DNA from 3 places in the Kribbella sp. NPDC051137 genome. Region 3 is predicted to be linked to each of the others. Evidence: riboswitches for the same ligand, from Rfam matches in the RefSeq annotation. Region 3 holds a riboswitch; each other region holds the start of a gene.
What was found. A riboswitch is a leader RNA that binds a small molecule or an ion and turns the genes downstream of it on or off. The one in region 3 is predicted to bind cobalamin.
Positions count from the first base shown of each region.

Region 1: another riboswitch for cobalamin. It lies ahead of AB0M51_RS05725 (putative cobaltochelatase); the one in region 3 lies ahead of AB0M51_RS37485 (CbtB-domain containing protein).
Region 2: another riboswitch for cobalamin. It lies ahead of AB0M51_RS28440 (ABC transporter substrate-binding protein); the one in region 3 lies ahead of AB0M51_RS37485 (CbtB-domain containing protein).

Region 1 covers NZ_JBFBBI010000001.1:1,212,944-1,219,767, forward strand. Annotated here, with positions in the region: gene cobN (cobaltochelatase subunit CobN) at 1-1,975, shown strand, start outside; gene surE (5'/3'-nucleotidase SurE) at 1,988-2,743, shown strand; gene AB0M51_RS05720 (alpha/beta hydrolase) at 2,751-3,617, shown strand; cobalamin riboswitch at 3,612-3,768, shown strand; gene AB0M51_RS05725 (putative cobaltochelatase) at 3,835-5,916, shown strand; gene cobO (cob(I)yrinic acid a,c-diamide adenosyltransferase) at 5,918-6,532, shown strand; gene AB0M51_RS05735 (cobyrinate a,c-diamide synthase) at 6,526-6,824, shown strand, end outside.
Region 2 covers NZ_JBFBBI010000005.1:506,239-513,062, reverse strand. Annotated here, with positions in the region: gene AB0M51_RS28455 (hypothetical protein) at 1-770, opposite strand, end outside; gene AB0M51_RS28450 (MFS transporter) at 959-2,245, shown strand; gene AB0M51_RS28445 (hypothetical protein) at 2,259-3,221, shown strand; cobalamin riboswitch at 3,230-3,416, shown strand; gene AB0M51_RS28440 (ABC transporter substrate-binding protein) at 3,443-4,462, shown strand; gene AB0M51_RS28435 (iron ABC transporter permease) at 4,459-5,427, shown strand; gene AB0M51_RS28430 (iron chelate uptake ABC transporter family permease subunit) at 5,424-6,371, shown strand; gene AB0M51_RS28425 (PLP-dependent aminotransferase family protein) at 6,364-6,824, opposite strand, start outside.
Region 3 covers NZ_JBFBBI010000007.1:447,338-454,161, reverse strand. Annotated here, with positions in the region: gene AB0M51_RS37515 (HEAT repeat domain-containing protein) at 1-31, shown strand, start outside; gene AB0M51_RS37510 (VOC family protein) at 31-639, shown strand; gene AB0M51_RS37505 (hypothetical protein) at 793-1,341, shown strand; gene AB0M51_RS37500 (DUF222 domain-containing protein) at 1,697-3,217, opposite strand; gene AB0M51_RS37495 ((2Fe-2S)-binding protein) at 3,513-4,184, opposite strand; gene AB0M51_RS37490 (CbtA family protein) at 4,181-4,975, opposite strand; gene AB0M51_RS37485 (CbtB-domain containing protein) at 4,977-5,183, opposite strand; adenosylcobalamin (AdoCbl) riboswitch at 5,232-5,320, opposite strand; gene AB0M51_RS37480 (5,10-methylenetetrahydrofolate reductase) at 5,354-6,274, opposite strand; gene AB0M51_RS37475 (metal ABC transporter permease) at 6,271-6,824, opposite strand, start outside.

The DNA of each region.
Region 1 (6,824 bases), on a different contig from region 3:
GACGGTCGTGGACCACCTGGTGCCGCCGATGGCGCGGGCCGAGACGTACGGCGACATGGCGAAGCTCGAGTACCTGCTGGACGAGTACGCGACGGTGTCGGCGCTCGACCCGGAGAAGGTGCCGACGTTGCGGGCGCAGATCTGGACGCTGATCCAGGCAGCGCAGTTGCACCACGACCTGCACACGTCGGACAAGCCGTCGGACGAGGAGTTCGACGAGTTCGTGCTGCATCTGGACGGGTATCTGTGTGAGATCAAGGACGTGCAGATCCGGGATGGGTTGCACGTACTGGGCGGTGCGCCGACCGGCGAAGCACGCGTCAACCTGGTCCTCGCCGTACTGCGGGCCGGGCAGCTGTGGGGTGGTTCGTACTCGATCCCGGGGCTGCGGACCGCGTTGGGCGAGGCGTTCGGGGTCGACGAGGCCGCGTTGCTGGCAGATCCGGGGGCAGTTGCCGAGCTTGCCGAGCTCGCGACGCTCGCCGACCTGCCCGCGGTGAGCGGCGCGGACGGGGTGGATCTGCTGGAGGCCGTCGCGCGGAAGCTCGTCCTCGGGATGGAAACGCTCGGGTGGGACGAGACGAAGGTTCCGGTGGTCGTCAGCGAGGTGCTGGGCCGGGACTGCCCGGAGGTCGAGCGGTCGCTGACGTTCGCGGCGACCGAGGTCGTGCCTCGGTTGGGCCGGACCGGGGACGAGTTGGCGAACGTGCTGCGGGCGCTGGACGGGCGGTTCGTGGAGGCCGGGCCGTCGGGGTCGCCGACCCGGGGCCTGGTGAACGTGCTGCCGACCGGGCGGAACTTCTACGCGGTCGACCCCAAGGCGATTCCGAGCCGGAACGCGTGGGACGTCGGTGTCGCGCTGGCCGACTCGCTGCTCGCCCGGCACCAAGCGGAGACCGGGGAGTACCCGCGGTCCGTCGGGCTGACGATCTGGGGTACGTCGGCGATGCGGACGCAGGGCGACGACCTGGCCGAGGTGCTCTGGCTGCTCGGGTGCCGTCCCGTCTGGGACGAGGCGTCCCGGCGGGTGACCAGCTTCGAGGTCGTCGGGCTGGAGGAGCTGGGCCGGCCACGGATCGACGTGACGATCCGGATCTCCGGGTTCTTCCGGGACGCGTTCCCGCACGTGGTCGCGCTGCTCGACGAGGCCATGCGTACGGTCGCCGGCCTGGACGAGCCGCCGGCCGCCAACTTCCTGCGCGACCACGTCCAGCAGGACGTTGCCGCAGGCAACGACGTACGGCAGGCGACGGCCCGGGTGTTCGGCTCCAAGCCCGGCTCGTACGGCGCCGGCCTGCTGCCGCTGGTCGACGCCCGGAACTGGCGCACCGACGCGGAGCTCGCCGAGGTGTACGCCGTCTGGGGCGGGTACGCGTACGGCAAGGACCTCGACGGCGCGGAGGCCCGCGGCTCGATGGAACGCGCGTACGCCCGGATCCAGGTCGCGGCCAAGAACGCCGACACCCGCGAGCACGACATCATGGACTCCGACGACTACTTCCAGTACCACGGCGGCATGATCGCGATGGTCCGGCACCTGACCGGCGCGAACCCGAAGGCGTACGTCGGCGACTCGGCGGTCCCCGCGCAGGTGAAGACGCGGACGCTCGAGGAGGAGGCGAAGCGGGTGTTCCGCGCGCGGGTGGTGAACCCGCGGTGGATGGCGGCGATGCGGCGGCACGGGTACAAGGGCGCGTTCGAGATGGCGGCGACCGTGGACTACCTGTTCGGGTACGACGCGACCGCGGGGGTGGTGGACGACTGGATGTACGAGTCGCTGACCACCGAGTACGTCGCGGACCCGGAGATGGCGGAGTTCTTCCGGAAGTCGAACCCGTGGGCCCGGCACGGCATCGCGGAACGGCTGCTGGAGGCGGCGCAGCGCGGACTCTGGGCGGAGCCGTCCGACGAGGCACTGGAGACGCTGCGGAGTGCAGTCCTTGAGACGGAGGGTGACATCGAGGACCGCGCCTGATTGGGTAAACGTATGCCACGGGTCTTGATCACGAACGACGACGGTTACCTCGCACCCGGGATCCGGGCGCTCGCACCGGCGATCGCCGAGCTCGGGTACGACGTACTCGTGGTCGCGCCGCTGCTCGACGAGAGCGGTGTCGGATCGGCCCGCGCCGGGATGGTGGGCCGGCCGATCCGGACCGTGTCGGACGAGGAGAACGGCGTCACGTACGTCGGGATCGAGGGGACGCCCGCGGGCGCGGTGACGCTGGCGGTCCTCGGTGCGTTCGGGCCGGTGCCCGATCTGGTGCTGTCCGGGATCAACCGCGGGCTCAACATCGGCGACTCGATCTTCCACTCCGGCACCGTCGCGGCGGCGCTCACCGCGTCCGGCTACGGTACGTCGGCGGTTGCCGTCAGCATCGACTCCGAGGACCCGCGGCACTGGCCGACCGCGGCGGCCGTCGCGGCCGAGGCACTCGGCTGGGTCGAGTCCGAGCCGGCCGGCACGGTCCTGACGATCAACGTGCCGGACCGCCCGCTGGACCAGTTGGCCGGTGTCCGGCACGCGTCGCTGGCCCCGCTGAAGCGCTCCCGCCTGATCGGCACCACCGGCCCGGGCGGCGAGCCGATGATCGCGCTCGAACCGCCGCGCCCGAACCCGATCCCCGGCACCGACGAGGCGTTGCTGGCCGAGGGATTCGTCACAGTGACACCGATCGTCGGCATCCGCGAGGTCGCCGACGACGACGCCGCCACTGCCCTCGCCAAACGACTCACCCGCTGAGCCACCGATGAAGCTCAGCACCGCGGAGTACGGCGCCCCGGACGCGCCGCCCTTGCTGTTCATCCACGGCCACGGCGGCGGGTATCACTACCAGCGCTGCCAGGCAGACCTGCTCGCTCACGACCTGCGGCTGATCGCGCCGGACCAGCGCGGCGTGCTGCGGACTCCGCTGCCTCCCGGTGAGACCGTGAGCCTCGACCTGCTGATCGCGGACTTCGAGGAGTTGCGGGCGGACCTGGGCATCGAGCGGTGGACGATCCTCGGCCACTCGGCCGGCGGCAACTACGCGGTCGAGTACGCGATCCGGCATCCGGACGCGGTGAACGCGGTGATCTTCGACTGCCCGTGCTGGGACTTCGACGCGAACGACCGTCATCGCCTGCCGATCTTCGCCCGGTTGTACGACGAGCTCGGTGACACCGAGGCGGCGGACCGGTGCCGCGAGCTGGCCGCCCTACCGCGGCGGCTGACGCCGGCCGACGGCAGTGTCGAGCTGGCCTTCGGGCTGGGCGAGCGGTTCCAGGACCTGTCGTTCCACGATCCGTCGCGGCGGGCCGAGTTCTTCGCGCTCGGGGAGCAGGGCGGGTTCAGCGACGAGGAGTGGGCGCGCGGGAACAGCCACCTGGTCACGCTCGACGAGCTCTACACCTCGAAGCTCGAGCGGCTGGCGTTGATGCCGCAGCCGAGTCTGCTGATCGAGGGCGTGGACGACCTGGCCACCGACCCGGTGTCCGTCCGGACCTATCGCGAGACGGTCCCGCGCGGGCGGACCGTCACGTTCGAGCGCTCCGGTCATTTCCCGCACTTCGAAGAAGCAGTCCGGTACGCCGCGGTGGTGCGGGCCTTTGTCCTGGAGGTCACACAACGCCCGTGACAGCTACCCGGCAGCTCCGTGGCATGATCGGGGCGACGGTTGTGGAGGAACACCGGTGCGAGTCCGGGGCGGTCCCGCCACTGTGACCAGGTCTGTGCGGTTCTGACAGAGCCTGGAAGCCAGGACATCCGCGGTCGTCCGCCGGACCCGCACGTGCGGTCCCGGCGTACCAGCCGTAGCGGGCGTGGACACCCGCTCGACGAAAGGGCGACCGCTGATGCGGGCTGCAGTGCCGAACTCTTTCCCCTTCACCGCGGTCGTCGGGATGGACGAGCTCCAGCTCGCGCTGGTCCTGGCCGCGATCTCGCCGGCGATCGGCGGGGTCCTGATCCGCGGCGAGAAGGGTACGGCGAAGTCGACCGCCGTCCGGGCGCTGACCGAGATCCTGCCGCCGCTGGACGTCGTACCGGGCTGCCGCTTCTCCTGCGACCCGGAGCGGCCGGACCCGACGTGCCCCGACGGTCCGCACGCGGGGGAGTCCGGCACTGCTCAGGACGTGAGCGCCGGGCACGTGGCCGGTGGGCGGGCTGTGCGTCCCGCTCGGTTGGTGGAGTTGCCGGTCGGGGCCACCGAGGACCGGGTGCTCGGGTCGCTGCACCTGGAGAAGGCGCTCGCCGAGGGCGTCACGGCGTACGAGCCGGGGCTCCTCGCGGCCGCGCACCGCGGGCTGCTGTACGTCGACGAGGTCAACCTGCTGCACGACCACTTGGTCGACGTACTGCTGGACGCCGCCGCGATGGGCCGGGCGACGGTGGAACGGGACGGGGTGTCGGTCACGCATCCGGCGCGGTTCGTGCTGGTCGGCACGATGAACCCGGAGGAGGGCGAGCTGCGGCCGCAGCTGCTCGACCGGTTCGGGCTGACCGTGGACGTGGTCGCCAGCCGGGATCCCGCCGTACGGGTCGAGGTGATGCGGGCGCGGCTCGGGTACGAGGCGGACCCGGACGGGTTCGTGGCCCGGTACGACGGCCCGCAGCGGGAGCTGGCGGAACGCATCGTGAAGGCGCGCGACCTGCTGCCCGAGGTGATCCTGACCGACGCGGCACTGCGGCAGATCGCGGAGATCTGCGCCTCGTTCGACGTGGACGGGATGCGCGCCGACCTGGTGACCGCTCGTACGGCGGTGGCGCATGCCGCCTGGTCGGGTCGTACGGTCGTCGAGGTCGAGGACGTCCGCGCCGCCGCCAAGCTCGCGCTGCCGCACCGGCGGCGTCGGAACCCGTTCGACGAACCCGGTCTGGACCAGCAGCAGCTGGAAGAAGCCATCAACAACAGCACCCCACCCGACGAGGACCCGGACCCCGACGGTTCGGGCGGCCCCGGTGGAGCCGGAGGACCGGGCGGACCCGGCGGAGGAGCAGAGCCCGCCGACGGCGACTCGGACCCCACGAACGGCGCCGCCGAGCCGAGCGTGCACGAGAGCGCGCACCGCGAAGCGGCCGAGCCGGGCGTCAACGCGGGCGGGCAGCGCGAGGACGTGGTTGCGAGTACGGCGCCGTACAAGGCCCGGTTGTTGAGTGTTTCTGCTGCTGGGGCCGGGGTGGCCGGGCGGCGGTCGCGGGCGTTGACCGAGGTGGGGCGGGTCGTGGGGGAGCGGGCCCGGGTCGGGCGGGAGTCCGGGCGGCCGCATGTGCTGGGGACGGTGCGGAGCGCGGCGCCGTACCAGAAGGTTCGGGGCCGCAGCGGACCTGGGCTGGTGGTGCGCGCGGACGACGTGCGGCTCGCGGTCCGCGAAGGACGTGAAGGCAACCTCGTGCTGTTCTGCGTCGACGCATCCGGCTCGATGGGGACCAAGAAGCGCATGGTCGAGGTGAAGACCGCGATCGTCTCGCTCCTGCTGGACGCGTACCAGCGCCGCGACACGGTCGGCCTCGTCACGTTCGCCGGCCCGGAGGCGACGGTCGCGCTCCCGCCGACGGGCAGCGTCGAGACCGCCGTACGGCGCCTCGAATCGCTCCCCACCGGCGGCCGTACCCCGCTCGCCGAAGGCCTCCTGCGAGCCGCCGACGTACTGCGGATCGCCGCCGTCCGGGACCCCCGCCGACGCCCGCTCCTCGTGCTGGTCACCGACGGCCGCGCGACGTACGGCGACAACGCGTTCGCCCGCGCCCGGCAGGCGGCCGGTCAGCTCGCGCAGCGCGGGATCGCCACCGTCGTGGTCGACTGCGAACCGCGTCGCGGCGTCCGGCTCGGCCTCGCCGCGGAGCTCGCGGCCGATCTCGGTGCGGAGTACCTCGACCTCGGAGACGTTGCCGCCGGCAACCTCATCCGCACGGTCACCGAACGGAAGGCGGCCTGAGATGCCGAAGGGACAACCGGTCGCCGTACCGGAGGACGGTCTCACCACCCGCCAGCGCCGCAACCGGCCGCTGCTGATGGTGCACACCGGCGCGATGAAGGGTAAGTCGACGGCCGCGTTCGGGATGGCGTTGCGGGCCTGGAACCAGGGCTGGAACATCGGGGTCTTCCAGTTCGTGAAGAGCGCCAAGTGGAAGGTCGGCGAGGAGACCGCGTTCAAGGCGCTCGGCTCGGTGCACGAGGCGACCGGGCAGGGCGGGCCGGTCGAGTGGCACAAGATGGGCGAGGGCTGGAGCTGGTCGCGCAAGGCCGGCACCGAGGAGGACCACGCCGCCGACGCACTCGAGGGCTGGCGCGAGATCCAGCGCCGGCTGGCCGCGGAGACGCACGACCTGTATGTGCTGGACGAGTTCACGTACCCGATGAAGTGGGGCTGGATCGACGTCGACGAGGTCGTCGAGACGCTGACCGGGCGGCCGGGCCGTCAGTACGTCGTGATCACCGGCCGCGACGCGCATCCGAAGCTGCTCGCGGCCGCGGACCTGGCCACCGAGATGACCAAGCTGAAACACCCGATGGACACCGGCCAGAAGGGCCAGAAGGGCATCGAGTGGTGATCCCGCGGGTGGTGGTCGCCGCGCCGTCGTCGGGCGCGGGGAAGACGACGGTCGCGGTCGGGTTGATGGCGGCACTGCGGCGGGCCGGGCACACGGTGGCCGGTTTCAAGGTCGGGCCGGACTACATCGATCCCGGGTTCCACGCGATCGCCACCGGCCGGCCGGGACGCAACCTCGACCCGATGCTGTCCGGGGAGGAACGCATCGCGCCGCTCTTCGCCCACGGCTCCGCCGGCGCGGACCTGGCCGTCGTCGAGGGGGTGATGGGGCTGTACGACGGTGCGCTCGGCAC
Region 2 (6,824 bases), on a different contig from region 3:
GTCCGGCCGTAGATGACCGCGAGTTTGCCGTCGTTGCGCATCTGCAGCACGGAACCCCGACGGGTGGTCTTGGTGGCCCACAGCGGCTTCTTGGCGGCGCTGTAGACGACGAAGTTGCCGTCGGTCTGCATCGTGGCGAAAGCACCCTTGCTGATCGTCTTGGTGCTCCAGATCGGCGTCTTGCCGTACTTCACGATCACCAGGTTGCCGTCGGCCTGCATCTGCGCCCGGTATACCCGGTTCTGCGAGTACAGCGCGACCGGCCAGCTCAGAACGCGGCCCGGGTTCAGGGTGACCATCACCATGTAGCGGTCCCAGACCGGCTTGCGCCGGACGTTGTAGATCACCAGGTTCGAGTCGTTCTGGACGTTCAGGATCGCGCCGGTGCTGCCGGCCGTACCGCTGGCCCAGACCACGGTGCGGCCGGAGATGACGACCAGGTTGCCGTCGGACCGCATCATCAGCGTGGACGCCTTGCGGTTGGTCATCGTGGCCCAGATCGGGGTCCGGCCCTTGATCAGGACCGCGTTGCCGTCGGTCTGCATGACGAGCGTGTAGACCTTGTTGAGCGAGCGGAGGTACTGGCCGGGCTTCAGGTACTGCCCCGGACGCAGCAGGCCGCCCGACGGTGTGGCGGTGACAGCGGTGGCAGCCGTCTGCGCCGCGGGGGCGGCGTGCGCGGCCGACGGAACAAGCAGGGTGGCACCGGCCGCCGCAGCTACGGCGAGGCTGGCGAGCAGCCGGGTGCCGGCCGACTTGATCGAGATCATGCGGTTTTTCTCCGATTCCCGAGGATGGCCGGGTCCGTTCCCGGCCGCCGAGATTGACGCCGTGGGCAACCAATCGGTTGTCACGCTAGGACGGACCCGGGGTCGCTTCCGGTTCCTTTCGATGCTGGTGGAAAGGCTGGCGGAAAATCAGGTTCGTCCGTAGCGGTCGGACCTGTCACCATGTTGCGGTGGCAGCAAGTCTTCGCTCGCGGCTGGCCCGGTTGCGTGTCGATCTGACCCCGTGGCGTGGTTCCCGCGACTTCCGCATCCTGCTGGTCGCCGGCTCGGTCTTCTTCCTCGGCGGCATGGTCGGGTACGTCGCACTCCCGTACCAGCTGTACCAACTCACCGGGTCGAACTTCGCGGTCGGCGCGATGGGTCTGGTGACGATCGCACCGCTGGTCGTGTTCGGCCTGTACGGCGGTGCCCTCGCGGACCACGTGCAACGCCGGAAACTGCTCGTCGGCACCGGCATCGCGCAGGTCGTGATCTCCGCACTGATGGTGACGAACACGCTGCTCGCGCATCCGCAGGTCTGGCTCATCTACGTCTGCGGCGCACTGAACGCGGTCGCGTCGTCGCTGCAGCGGCCGTCGCGGGAAGCGCTGCTGCCGCGGGTGGTGAAGCACGAGGAGATCCCGGCCGCGGTCGCCCTGAGCTCGCTGACCTCGCAGATCGGGCAGCTCGCCGGTCCGGCGCTGGGCGGCGTACTGGTCGGGTCTGTGGGCGTGACCTGGGCGTTCTCGGTCGAGCTGGCCGGGATCGTGTTCGCGACTCTGCTCTACGCCCGGCTGGGCTCCTACCGGTCGCGGGAGCACGCCACGGCGCCGAGCCTGCGGGCGATCGGCGGCGGCATCGTGTACGCGTTCCGCCGCAAGGACCTGCTGGCGACGTACCTGGTGGACATGGTCGGGATGTTCCTCGCGATGCCGATCGTGCTGTTCCCGGCGTTCGCGACCGATGTATTGAAGGAGCCCAAGCTGCTCGGGCTGCTCTACAGCGCGGAGGCGATCGGGGCGATGTGCGCGTCGCTCACCAGCGGCTGGGCGAAACACGTCCATCACCAGGGGAGGGCGGTCGTCCTCGCGACGATGGGCTGGGGTGCCGCGGTCGGGATCGCGGGGCTGGCGCCGAACATCTGGTTCGCGATCGGGTTCTTCGCGCTGGCCGGCGCCTGCGACATGGTGTCGGTGCTGTTCCGGTCGGTGATCTGGAACCAGACCATCCCGGACGAGATGCGCGGGCGGCTGGCCGGGATCGAGATGCTCGGGTACTCGCTCGGTCCGCTCGGCGGTCAGGCCCGGTCCGGCCTGGTCGCGGATCTCACCACGGTCCGGACCGCGATCGTCAGCGGCGGCGTGCTGTGCGTCGCGGGCGTGATCGCGACCTCGGCCTGGCTGCGCGAGTTCTGGCGGTACGACGCCCGCACCGACGAACACGCCGTCCGCGAAAGAGAGCTCCGCGCGGCCGGTTAGGCTCAGTGGCATCATGCGTACCTTGATCGCCGCCGGGCTGGCCGTCGTCCTGCTTGCGGGGTGTGGTGGTCACGGGCAGGAGACCGCGCCGAGTGTGGCGCCGCTGGTGTCGGTGAGCGGGTTCGACACCCCGTCCGCGACGCCCTCGGACACGCCGTCGCCGACCGCGTCGGCGACACCTGCCGAGACCGCGTGCACGCAGATCGACGAGACGTTGGTCCGGACCACGCTGGCCGTGCCGGTGGTGAAGATCGAGCGACAGAACCCGCCGGCCGAGCTCGACATCCCGTCGTACGACGTCTGCCAACTGAGCCTGAGTACGGCGTCGAACGGGCCGGTGCTGCGGATCGGGGTCTCGGTGCTGCAGGCAACCGCGGCGACGCTGGCGGCGGCCCGGAAGGCGTACACCGCGCACCGGCGCGAGCCCGCCGTGACCGCGAACGTCGGCGCGGGCGGGTACGGGACGAGTCAGTTCGTGGTGTTCCTGCTCGACGGCAGGCTGTACAAGATCTCCGGGCCGCAGGCCACGCTCGCGAAGTACGTCGTACTCGGCCAGGAGGTCGCGCGGCTGGCGCCGGAGCTGCCCGCGCCGGCGCTGGAGATCACCCGGCCGGAGTGCGATCGAGGTTCGGACGCGGCCGAGCAGGTGATGGGCGTGCCGGCGACGGCAAGGCGCGACGGGGAGACCCTCGTCGGCGATCCGGTGTGCGGCTGGATCACCGCGACGAGCGTGCTGTACTCGACGGTCCGCCGGGAGACGGATGCCAAGGCGTTGATGGCGCCGCTCCGCAACGCCCCGACCTCGCAGTCGATCCCGCTCGGCGACGAGGGGTACATCGACACCGCGACCGGCCGGACCACGATCCGGGTCGGCGACGACAAGCTCGTCGACCTGGTCCCGCTGCCGGCCCGCGCGCTGAACCCCGACCTGATGACCCAGTTCGCGCTTGCGCTCTCGTCGCTCTACACCCACTGAGCCGGGTGCTATGGTGACCGCGCCGTGGTGTTCGGGAAGCCGGTGAAGTACCGGCGCGGCCCTCGCCACTGTGATCGGGATGTGCACCTGTCGTACCCGTGAGGGGACCACTGGCCGTGTGAGCGGCTGGGAAGGTCAGGCCGGTGGACGCGGTACCCGTCAGCCAGGAGACCGGCCACGGCGCTGACCCGTCCACGAGGTGCTGGAGGAGCGGTCCGCTCATGGCCGTCGTACGTGTGCTTGCTGTTGCCCTGTCGTTGAGCCTGCTGGCCGGCTGCGCGCCGTCCGCCGCGGAGAGCCGTGGGGCCGCCACCACGGTGAAGAACTGCGGGATCGACGTCTCCGTCGACGGCCCGCCGAAGCGGGTGTTCGCGGCGTACCAGCCGGCGATCGAGCTGGCCCACGCGCTGGGTATCTCGGACCGCCTGGTCGGTACGGCGTACCTCGACTCCCAGGTACTCCCGGAGTACGCCGCCGCGCAGTCGAAGGCGAAGTACTTCAAGAACCTGCCGAGCCGCGAGGAACTGCTCAGCCTGAACCCGGACTTCGTGCTGTCCGGGTTCAACGACGTGTTCAGCGCGGGCGGGAGCGACGCGAGCTTCGGCAGCCGGAAGAGCCTCGCCGACCTCGGGGTGCGGACCTGGATCTTCAGCCCGCTGTGCCCGACCGCGGACGGCAAGGGCGACGAGGCGATCGACCCGGCGACGGTCTCGATGGACAACGTGTACGCCGACCTGCGCGATCTCGGCCGGCTGTTCGGCGTCTCGGACCGCGCGGAGCAGGTGATCGCCGACCAGAAGAAGCGGATCGCCGCGGTCTCGGCCGCCGTCAAGGATGCGCCGCGTCCGACGGTGGCGATCGTCCGCCCGGGGCTCGAGGGCGGCGGGATGACCGTGTCCGGCGGCCCGGACTTCGGTACGGTGCTGATCCGCCAGGCGGGCGGCGTGAACGCGTTCGCGGACCTGACCTCGAAGCGGAACGTGAAGATCAGTGTCGAGGAGTTCATCAAGCGCGACCCCGACTACGTGCTGATCAGCGGATGCTGCGACGCCTCGCTGACGGCCGCGGACTCGGAGCCGGACGTTCGGAAGATGCTCGCCAATCCGGCGTTCGCGAATCTGAAGGCGGTGCGGTCGAAGCACGTGATCCCGTGGCTGTTCGCGAACCACTCGGCCGGGGTGCGCGGCGCGTACACCACGGAGAACCTCGGCCACCTCTTGCACCCCGATCTGGTCAAGTGAAGCGCGCGACCGGTCTGGTCGCGGTGCTGGCGGTCGTCGTCGTGCTGTCCTTGTGCGTCGGTGACCGCTGGATCGGGCCCGGGGAGGTCTACCGGGCGCTGGCGGACTTCAGCGGCAGCGACAGCGATCGGGTGGTCCGGTACCTCCGGATGCCGCGGACCGTCGCGGGCGTGCTGGTCGGCGCCGCGTTGGGGCTGTCCGGTGCGGTGATGCAGGGCGTCACCCGGAACCCGTTGGCCGATCCGGGGATCCTCGGCGTGAACGCAGGTGCCGCGGTCGCGGTGGTCGCAGCGATCGGGCTCTTCGGCATCCACAGCCTGACCGGTTACGTCTGGTTCGCGATGGTCGGCGCGCTGGTGGCCACGGTGGCCGTCTACCTGGTCGGCACGGTCGGCGGGATGACGCCGGTGAAGCTCGCGCTGGCCGGTGCCGCGGTCTCGGCGCTGCTCGGCTCGATCACGTCGGCGGCGACGCTGATGGATCTCTCGACGCTGAACGAGTACCGCTTCTGGGTGGTCGGTTCGTTGTCCCTGGCTGACGAAGGCGTCGTCGCCCAGGCCGTACCGTTCGTTGCTGTCGGCATCGTCCTTGCGCTGGCGCTCGGGCGCTCGCTGAATCCGCTCGCGCTGGGCGACGACTTGGCGCGGGCGCTCGGCACCCGGGTGCTTCTGGTCCGCGTACTGGCCGGTCTCGCGGTGGTGGTGCTGGCCGGTACGGCGACCGCGATCGCGGGCCCGATCGGCTTCCTCGGGCTCGCCGTACCGCACGTCGCGCGGTTGGTGGTCGGCCCGGACCAGCGCCGGATCCTGCCGTCCTCGATGCTGCTCGCGCCCGTCGTACTGCTGCTCGCCGACATCCTCGGGCGGATCGTCGCACGCCCGGCCGAGTTGCAGGTCGGGATCGTCACCGCGCTGATCGGCGCGCCGCTGTTCATCGCGCTCGTCCGGCGAACGGCCGCATCGTGAGGGTCGGTGTGCCGGCGTCCGTGCTGACCGTCGTCGTCGGCGCGTACGCCCTGACCCGCGGCGACTACACGCTGTCGATCGCCGAGGTACTGCGGACCTTGTCCGGGCACGGCACCTTGATCACGTACGACGTGGTCGTCGGCAATCGGCTGCCCCGGGTCCTGACCGGGATCGGCGTCGGGGCGGCGTTCGCGATGTCCGGCGCGATCTTCCAGCGGCTCGCCCGGAATCCGCTGGTCAGCCCGGATCTGATCGGTGTCAACGCCGGCGCCGCGCTGGCCGCCGTACTGATCATCACCGTGATCGGCAGCGGCTGGATCCCGCTCGGCGCGCTGCTCGGATCGTTGCTGGCGGCAACCAGCGTCTACCTGCTGGCGTACCGGAACGGGGTGTCGGGGAATCGGCTGGTGCTGGTCGGCGTCGGGGTGACGGCGATCGTCGGGGCGTTGACGGCGTACCTGCTGACGCTCGCGGACATCTACACCGCGAAGAGCGCGTCGATGTGGCTCGCCGGAAGTCTCGCGGGGCGGTCCTGGACGCACGTCGTACTGATCGGTGCGACGCTGGTGGTCGGGACGCCGGCGGCCGTGCTGCTGACGCGGCAGTTGCGGCTGCTGGAGCTCGGCGACGACGTGGCGCGAGCGCTCGGCGGGCGGGTGGAGTTGGCGCGCGGGGCGTTGATCGCGCTCGGCGTAGGGCTGGCGGCGTTTGCGACGGCGGCGGCCGGGCCGGTGGGGTTCGTGGCGTTGGTGGCACCGCAGCTGGCTCGCCGGTTGGTTCGGCGGCCCGGGCTCGTGGTGCCGGGGGCGATCGGGGCGTTGCTGGTGGTCGCGTCGGACCTGCTGGCGCGGACAGTGGTCGCGCCGACCGTGCTGCCGGTGGGGGTGGTGACCGCGTTCCTCGGAGCGCCGTACCTGCTGTATCTGTTGACCCGTCCTACCTGACCTTCGCGATGGTGGCGATCGCGTCGGCGATCTCGGTCGGGGTACGGGCGGCGTACCCGAGGACCAGGCCGGGCGCGTGCGGGAGTTGGCAGTGCCAGGACAGCGGGTGGCATTTCACGCCCGCCTCCAGGGCGGCCGCGGCGAGCGCGACGTCGTCGCCTTCGTCGAAGGTGATGGTCAGGTGCAGGCCGGCGGCGGCGCCGTGGATTGTTGCTGTCGGCAAGTGGGTGCGGATCGCGGCGACCATCGCGTCCCGGCGGGTCCGGTGCCGGCGGCGGAGCAGGCGGAGTTGGCGTTCGAGTTCGCCGGACTCCATCAGCTGCGCGAGCGTGAGCTGCGGGAGGACCGCGTTGCCGAGATCGGCCAGGCGCTTACGGCCGACCACTTCTTCCTTGTACTGCGGGGGCGCGAGCATCCAGCCGATCCGCAGCGCGGGTGCGAGCAGCTTGGAGA
Region 3 (6,824 bases):
GCTGCTTCGTGCCTTTGAGAAGATGAGCTGATGGAGCCAGCACTTGTCCCGGAACTGCTTGTCGAATCGGTTGCCGAGAGCATTGACTTCTGGTGCGCGGCTTGTGGGTTCGAGATCCTGTACGAGCGGCCTGAGGAAGGATTCGCGTACGTCGTACTCGGCGACGCACACGTAATGCTCGAACAGGCCGGCGTCGGACGGAACTGGGTCACCGCGCCGCTGGAGCGCCCGCTCGGGCGAGGCATCAACCTGCAGATCGCCGTACCGTCGATCGTGCCAGTTGTGGAAGGGCTGCACCGGGCCGGGCGGCAGCTGTTCATGGAGCCGGAGACCAAGTGGTACCGGACCGATCGCGGCGAGGTCGGGGTAGAGCAGTTCCTTGTGACGGATCCGGACGGGTACCTGCTCCGCTTCCAGTCACCGGCGAACATGCTGGAGATCAACGGCGAACGCTTCCAGATCTCCACCCGCCCAGGCCATCCCGGCACCTACGACTACACCTGGCTCACCGGCCCCAACCCCAACTACGGCTTCACCGAATCAGGCCCTGCTGCCCCTACTCGCACCGACATGGACCATCGCCGCGCGATCGCGTCGTTCCTCGCCGGCATCAACCCCTTAACCGGCTACCTCGACTGATCGCAGCCATACGAGGGCGTCGTGCCGCGGCTGCAGGCAATCCCACCCAACAACACCCGCGGACACGACAGATTCCACCCGACGGGCACCACAGGTACGACGAGCACGAACGCCAGCCCACATGCGGCGAGCACCGCACGTACGGCGGACACAATGCGTGCCGCGAGTTCCGCAGTACGACTGGTCGCCGCGAGTACAGCGGCCGCCACACCTACCACGCGAACTGCAGGTGCTGCGGCTGGTACGGCACGCACCGCGAGTATGGCGAGCGCCGCTGCCTCCGCAGTACGACGAGTGCGGCGCGGAGAACGAGTACCGCAGGTACGGGCGCACAGCTGGCGCCGCGAGTACCGCAATCACGGCGAGTGCGGCGGCTGCCTCGCCGTCGAGTACCGCGGCATACGGCAGCACACCGAACACGGCCAGCACGACGGACACCGCCAGTACGACGGGTACGACGGGTACGACGGGTACGACGGGTACGACGGGTACGACGGGTACGACGGGTACGACGGGTACGACGGGTACGACGGGTACGACGGGTGCAGCCGGCATGACGTGTGCGGCCGGCGGCGGATGTACCGCGAGTACGGCGGCCACCACACGCACCAATCGTACGGCAGGTGCTGCGGCAACTGCGGCACGTACCCGCGAGTGTGGGGGGCCGCTGTCTCCGCAGGTACGACGGGTGCTGCGGGGTGAGCGCACGGTAGGTGCCGCGGGTGCCGCAAGCACGGCGGGGTACCGCAGTTGCCTCGCCGTCGAGTACCGCAGGGTACGGCGGCACAGCGAGTACGGGCAGTACGACGGCGTCTCAGGCACGGCAGGTGCCTCGTGTCCCGTAGGTACGGCGGATACCGCGGGGTGTGGCGGCTGCCGCGCGCGACCAGTGCCGCGGTGGTGCGCGTATCGAAGGTGCCACGCGCACGCAGGTACCTTCGCGTACGCAGCACGGCAGGCGTCGCGGGAGTCGCGGGCATGCCCGAGCGTCGAGCGCGGGTGGGTGGGGACCCGCGCTCGACGGGTTGGTGGGGTGTTGCCCGAGGTTGGTCGGGGGTCAGATGGTGGCGAAGGAGGGTGGGCCGGTGGCGGGGTTGGTGGGCGTGCGGTCGCCCCAGACGGCGAAGCGGGCTGCTGCGGTGAGGGTGGCTTCGTCGGCTGTCCAGCGGCTGGTTCGTGGGGTGGGCGTGGGTGGGTCGCCCCAGGGGTCGGCTGGTGGGCTGTCGGGTTCGGGTGGCGTGGGTCTGTTGTCGGGGTGCTCGGGGTAGGCCGGTTCGGCGCCTGGCGGGGCAGGCGTGTGCGGGTCGGCGCTGGGTACGGGTTCAGGGCCGGCCGGGCCAGCGGCCGGTGGTTGGGCGGCAGCCGTAGGTGGCGGTTGGGTGGGGGCGGCGGGTGGCTGGGTGGCGTACACCGCGGTGGGGTCGGCCCAGGCTGGGCGGGCTACGTGAACCTTGCCGTTGGTGATGGTGATGTGCCAGCGCCCGTTGTGCAGATCTACGTGATGACGACGGCACAGCAACAGCAGGTTCTCTACAGATGTAGCTCCGCCATCTAGCCAGGAGGTCAGGTGGTGGGCGTCGCACATCACCGGGGGTGCCGTACAGACCACGCAGCCGCGGTCGCGGGCGATCAGCGCGTGGCGGATGTGGCGCGTGACCAGGCGTTCGCGGCGCCCGACATCCAAAGGTTCGGAGTTCGAGCCCAGGACCAGCGGGATCACGTTCGCGTCGCACGCCATACGACGGATGGTCGCCGCGGACAGGTCGTCGCCGTACACGATCTGGCCAGTCGCGTTCGCAGTCGCCGAGCGCAGATCGTCCAGGTCGATCGTCACGGTGATGTTGGCCTTCGCGCCGTGCCCCGCGGTGTCGGTGTCCCACGCGTTCGCCGCGACGGTCAAGGCGGTGGTGAGGGCGTCGGCCTGGCGCTTGTCCCGGGGGCGGGGATCGTGGTCACCGTCGACCGTCTTGTGGGGGCGGGCGCCGGTGTGGACGATCGCGCACAGGAGCTCGGCGTTCTCGTTGGCCAGGAAGCCGCTGAACTTGACCCCGTTCTCGGCGGTGCTCAAGGTCAGCGACTCCCGCGCGTACGCCTTCTGTTCTTCGGGTTCAGGGCCGTCGAAGTCGATCCGGTTGCACAGTTCCTTGGCGGCGGCGCGCAGTTCCTTGGGCGTGTGGGTGCCGGCGAGGCCGACCAGCTGCTCCTCCGCGACGTCCAGGTTCTCGACCGGGACGCGGGGCCGGACGCGTTCGAGTTCGGTGACGATCGCCGCGGCGTGACCGGTTCGCATCAATGGGTTGTCGGTGAGGGCTGCGTCGACGGCCTTGTACTTCGGGAGGGCTCGGGCGAGGTGGACGTCGCGCCAGACTTCCGCGCGGTCTCGGCGATGGCGCAGGGTCAAGAGTTCGACGATGTCGCGGGCGCCGACTTCTTGGGCCAGGCCGTCGGTCTCGGCGCGGGCGGTCAACTGGACGCGGATACCCTCGAGGCGGTTGATCTCGGCGTCGACCTCGTCGAGGGCGGGCAGAACCTCGTGGTTGCCTAGAGCAACCACTGAGCGTCCACCGAGAGTATCCATGACAAAACTCTAGCTGGTGCCTCCGACAGTTCCAAAGCAGAATGCCCTTATTTTTAAGGAGATTAGTTATCCACAGATTCGACCACTTCTCCCCCGGTGGGCTGTGGAAATCATTCGTCGAGGATAGGTCGTGTCGTGGCGACGCCTTCGCCTCGCGCGGCTACAGCATCTGTTAGCTCTTCCGGTGTTCCCCGGCGGTGTCGCGGGCGCCGGGTTCTTGGGTCCGCCGAGAATGTCCATGCGAAGAACCCCAGCTGGCGGCACAGACAGGTTCAGAGCTGAGATCGCCTTGTTTTCAACGGGATTCGTTGAGAACGCAATCCCCGCAGAGGGGGCCTTTGTGGTTGGGGGCTGCGCGGTAGATGAGGCAGCAGCTGCGGCGGCGGAAGGGGTTGGGGGTGTGGGCGTCGCGGAGGGGCGGGAGGGCCAGAAGGTCGGTGGTGACAGTGTGGGCGCGGGTGGCGAGGGTGGGGTCGGCGTTCGAGAGGGCGGTGGCTGCGCCGTTGACGGCTGAGGCGACGTTGCCGGTCAAGATGTGGTCCGACAATTCAAAGGCTTGGGCGATCGCGGGAAGCGGTCCGTCGAAGAGTTCGCGGTGCAGGTCTCCCCCGGCCGGCGGGATCGGAGGTAGGGACAGTGGGAACGCGCCGCCGAGGACGGGCTGCCAGTGGAGGTGGTCGAGGGCGAGGTCCGGGACGCGGTCCTCGAGTACTACGGCGGCGAGGGCTGGGGAGATGATGCGGGCGACCAGGCCGAGGTGGGTCACCGAGGCGGCCACGCGTACTTCGATGGCCTCGGCGGGCTGGCCGCTTGCCGTGCCGAGGTAGGCGCGGGTGTGGGCGATGCGGTCTGCCAGGATCGCAGGATCGTCGACGAGCTCCGACAGCCGGCGCCAGGGCGGCTTCGGCGTCGGCGCCGCATGCTGTTCGACGCTGAAGAAGGGGCCTAGAGCGGCGAAGAGCGTCACACCGCGACCTGGGCGGGGCTGCGGAGCAAGCGGTCGGCGAGCGGGCCGAACACCAGGCCGATCACGCCCCAGAGCAGTACCTGCGCACCGACGGAGTACAGCCGGAACGCGTACAGCCGGTCGGCGTCGAAGCCGGGAGAGACGATCGTCCCGTGCGAGTCGGTCAGCGGGAGCGGAGTCTCGGTCGCATGCCGGCCGTACTCCTGCACGTTGGCTGCGAGATGCCCAAGCGAAGGCAGCAAGGCCATCACGATACCGATCACCACGACGTACGCCGCGAGCGCGAGCAGAGTCGCGTTCCAGTTGCCGAAGTGTGGCGCCAGACGTTTGCCCAGGGCAACGGCTCCGAGCAGGAACAGCAGTGAGCACACGACCATCACCAGGTACAGGTTGGCGCGGGCCTGGATGGTCTCCTCGTGGCCGATCGCGGGCGGGTTCGCCGGGTACTTCAGGAACGGTACGAAGTAGAAGCCGAGGAAACCGCCGACCGCGACCAGCATCGCCAGTGTCCGCGGACGAAGGCGGCCGACGCGGCCAAGGCAGATCGCGTACGCGACCGCGAACAGCGCGCCCATCGCGATCCCGAACAAGACCATGCCGACGCCCATACCGACGTTTGCCTGCACCGTCCGGCTGAACAGGTCCGGCTCGGAGTGCGTAGCTTCACGGCCGTTCTCGTAGTCGATCGCGGCCTGGATCTGCGGCTCCGCGAAGATCCGCGCGAACCCGAACGCGACCAGGCCACCGGCTCCGCCGGCCAGCAGGCCGCGGAGGATCAGTTGGCGCTCCATCTCAGTGGCAGGGAAAGCCGAGGAAGTGCCGCGCGTCGTGCACGAACTCGTGGACGTGCAGGTCCTTGCCGAAGATCGAGTACGCACCCTGGTCGACGCCGATGAAGTAGTACGCCAGGAATGCCAGGACCGCCGTACCGACCAGCCACAGCGCAGCCTTCGACACCGGCAGAACGACCGCGGTCGTCGGCGCAGACAGATCACTCACGTGAAGCCTCCTTCAGGGGATCGTGCGTCCCGCTATCGGTGGAGCATCGCGACGGCGAAGTATCTGACTTGCCGGACCAGTCCGGCTCACAGTGGCGCGACCGTGCCGAATTCCCATCGGCTTCCTTGCGCCGTCACTGTCTGGGAGCGTACGGATCCCGCCCCTGAACGTCAACCGACGAACGTACGAAGCTCCTTGACGAGCTCGACACTGGCGTCGTTCTCGATCCGCCGGGTGGACACACTTTCCACGTTGAAACCGAACGGGAGGCCCCGCTCGCGGCAGTACGTCGACAGCGTGCGGGCGATCGCGACGCAGTGCGCGTACGAGTCCGCGACCGGGTCGACGGAGTGAACCAGTTCGTTGCGGAGCCACCGCGGTACGCGAACGCCGAGCCAGGCCAGGAACTCCAGCGTCTTCACCGAGCCGCAGATCGACAGCGTGAACACGATCGGCACCGGCTCGACGTTCTCGGCGCGGCACAGGTACAGGTAGTCCGACGCCAGGTCCATCGCGGCGCCGACGTCGTAGATGATCTGCGTCACGAAGAACGAGCAACCGCTGCGCTGCTTCCGGAGCAGCCGGTGGTGCTCGTCCAGGCGGGACGAATGCCGTTCGGGGATCGTCACGCCGCCGAGCGGCAGCGCCGACCCGGAGCGCTGCCACAGGTCGTACGCGGCCGGTAGCGTCGTCCGTACGTCGGCGGAACTCGTCGGGGCGCCGACCATCACGGTGCCGAGCCGGCCCGGGGTACGCCGTACCCAGGAGTCCAGCTCGGCCTCGGTGTACTTGCCGACCGAGCGGTACACGATCGTCGGCCGGTCCCACCAGGACAGGTGGTCGGCGAGGAAGTCCGCCGGATCCATCGTCGGGCTGAACGGGAACGGCCGCTCCTCCGGGATCCGCTCCGCCTCGTCGTCGATGTCGTAAAGGATCAGCGCGTCGATGTCGAGCTGCTCGAGCCGGGTCCGTGTCACCGCGGTGAAGCGTTCGAGCGCGTCCGGGGCGATCGAACGCCGGGGCGGCGTCATCCCGTACAGCAACAACTCCGTAGGACGGCCACTCCCGAGCAACGTAGACAGATCGTTCACCGCGTCAGCTTAAAGGAGGACAGCAGGCGGCATACGAGGTAGACGAGGAACGAGATCGTCGTGATGTACGGGCTGATCGGCACCGAACTGCCCGCGGACAGGAGGATTCCGCCGACCGAAGCAGTGACGGCGAAGGCGATACTCAGCAGCGGTACGACGATCGGCGACGACGAGACCCGGAGGGCCGCTGCGGCCGGGGTGACCAGCAGCGAGAGGACGAGCAGAGCTCCGACGATCTGCACCGAGACCGCGACCGCGAGGCCGAGCAGGATCATGAAGACGATCGACAGCACACCGACCGGGACGCCGCGCGCGGCGGCGACGTCGGCGTCGGTGCTTGCGAAGAGCAACGGTCTCCACACCAGCACCAACCCGGCCGCGACCAGGACCGAGATGACGATCAGCGACTTCACCTGCGGGTCGTCGATCGCCACGATCTGCCCGGTCAGCAGGCCGAACTTGTTCGCCGCCCGCCCGTGGTAGAGCCCGAGGCACAGGATCCCGAGCCCGAGACCGAACGGCATCAGTACGGCGGTCACCGAGTTCCGGT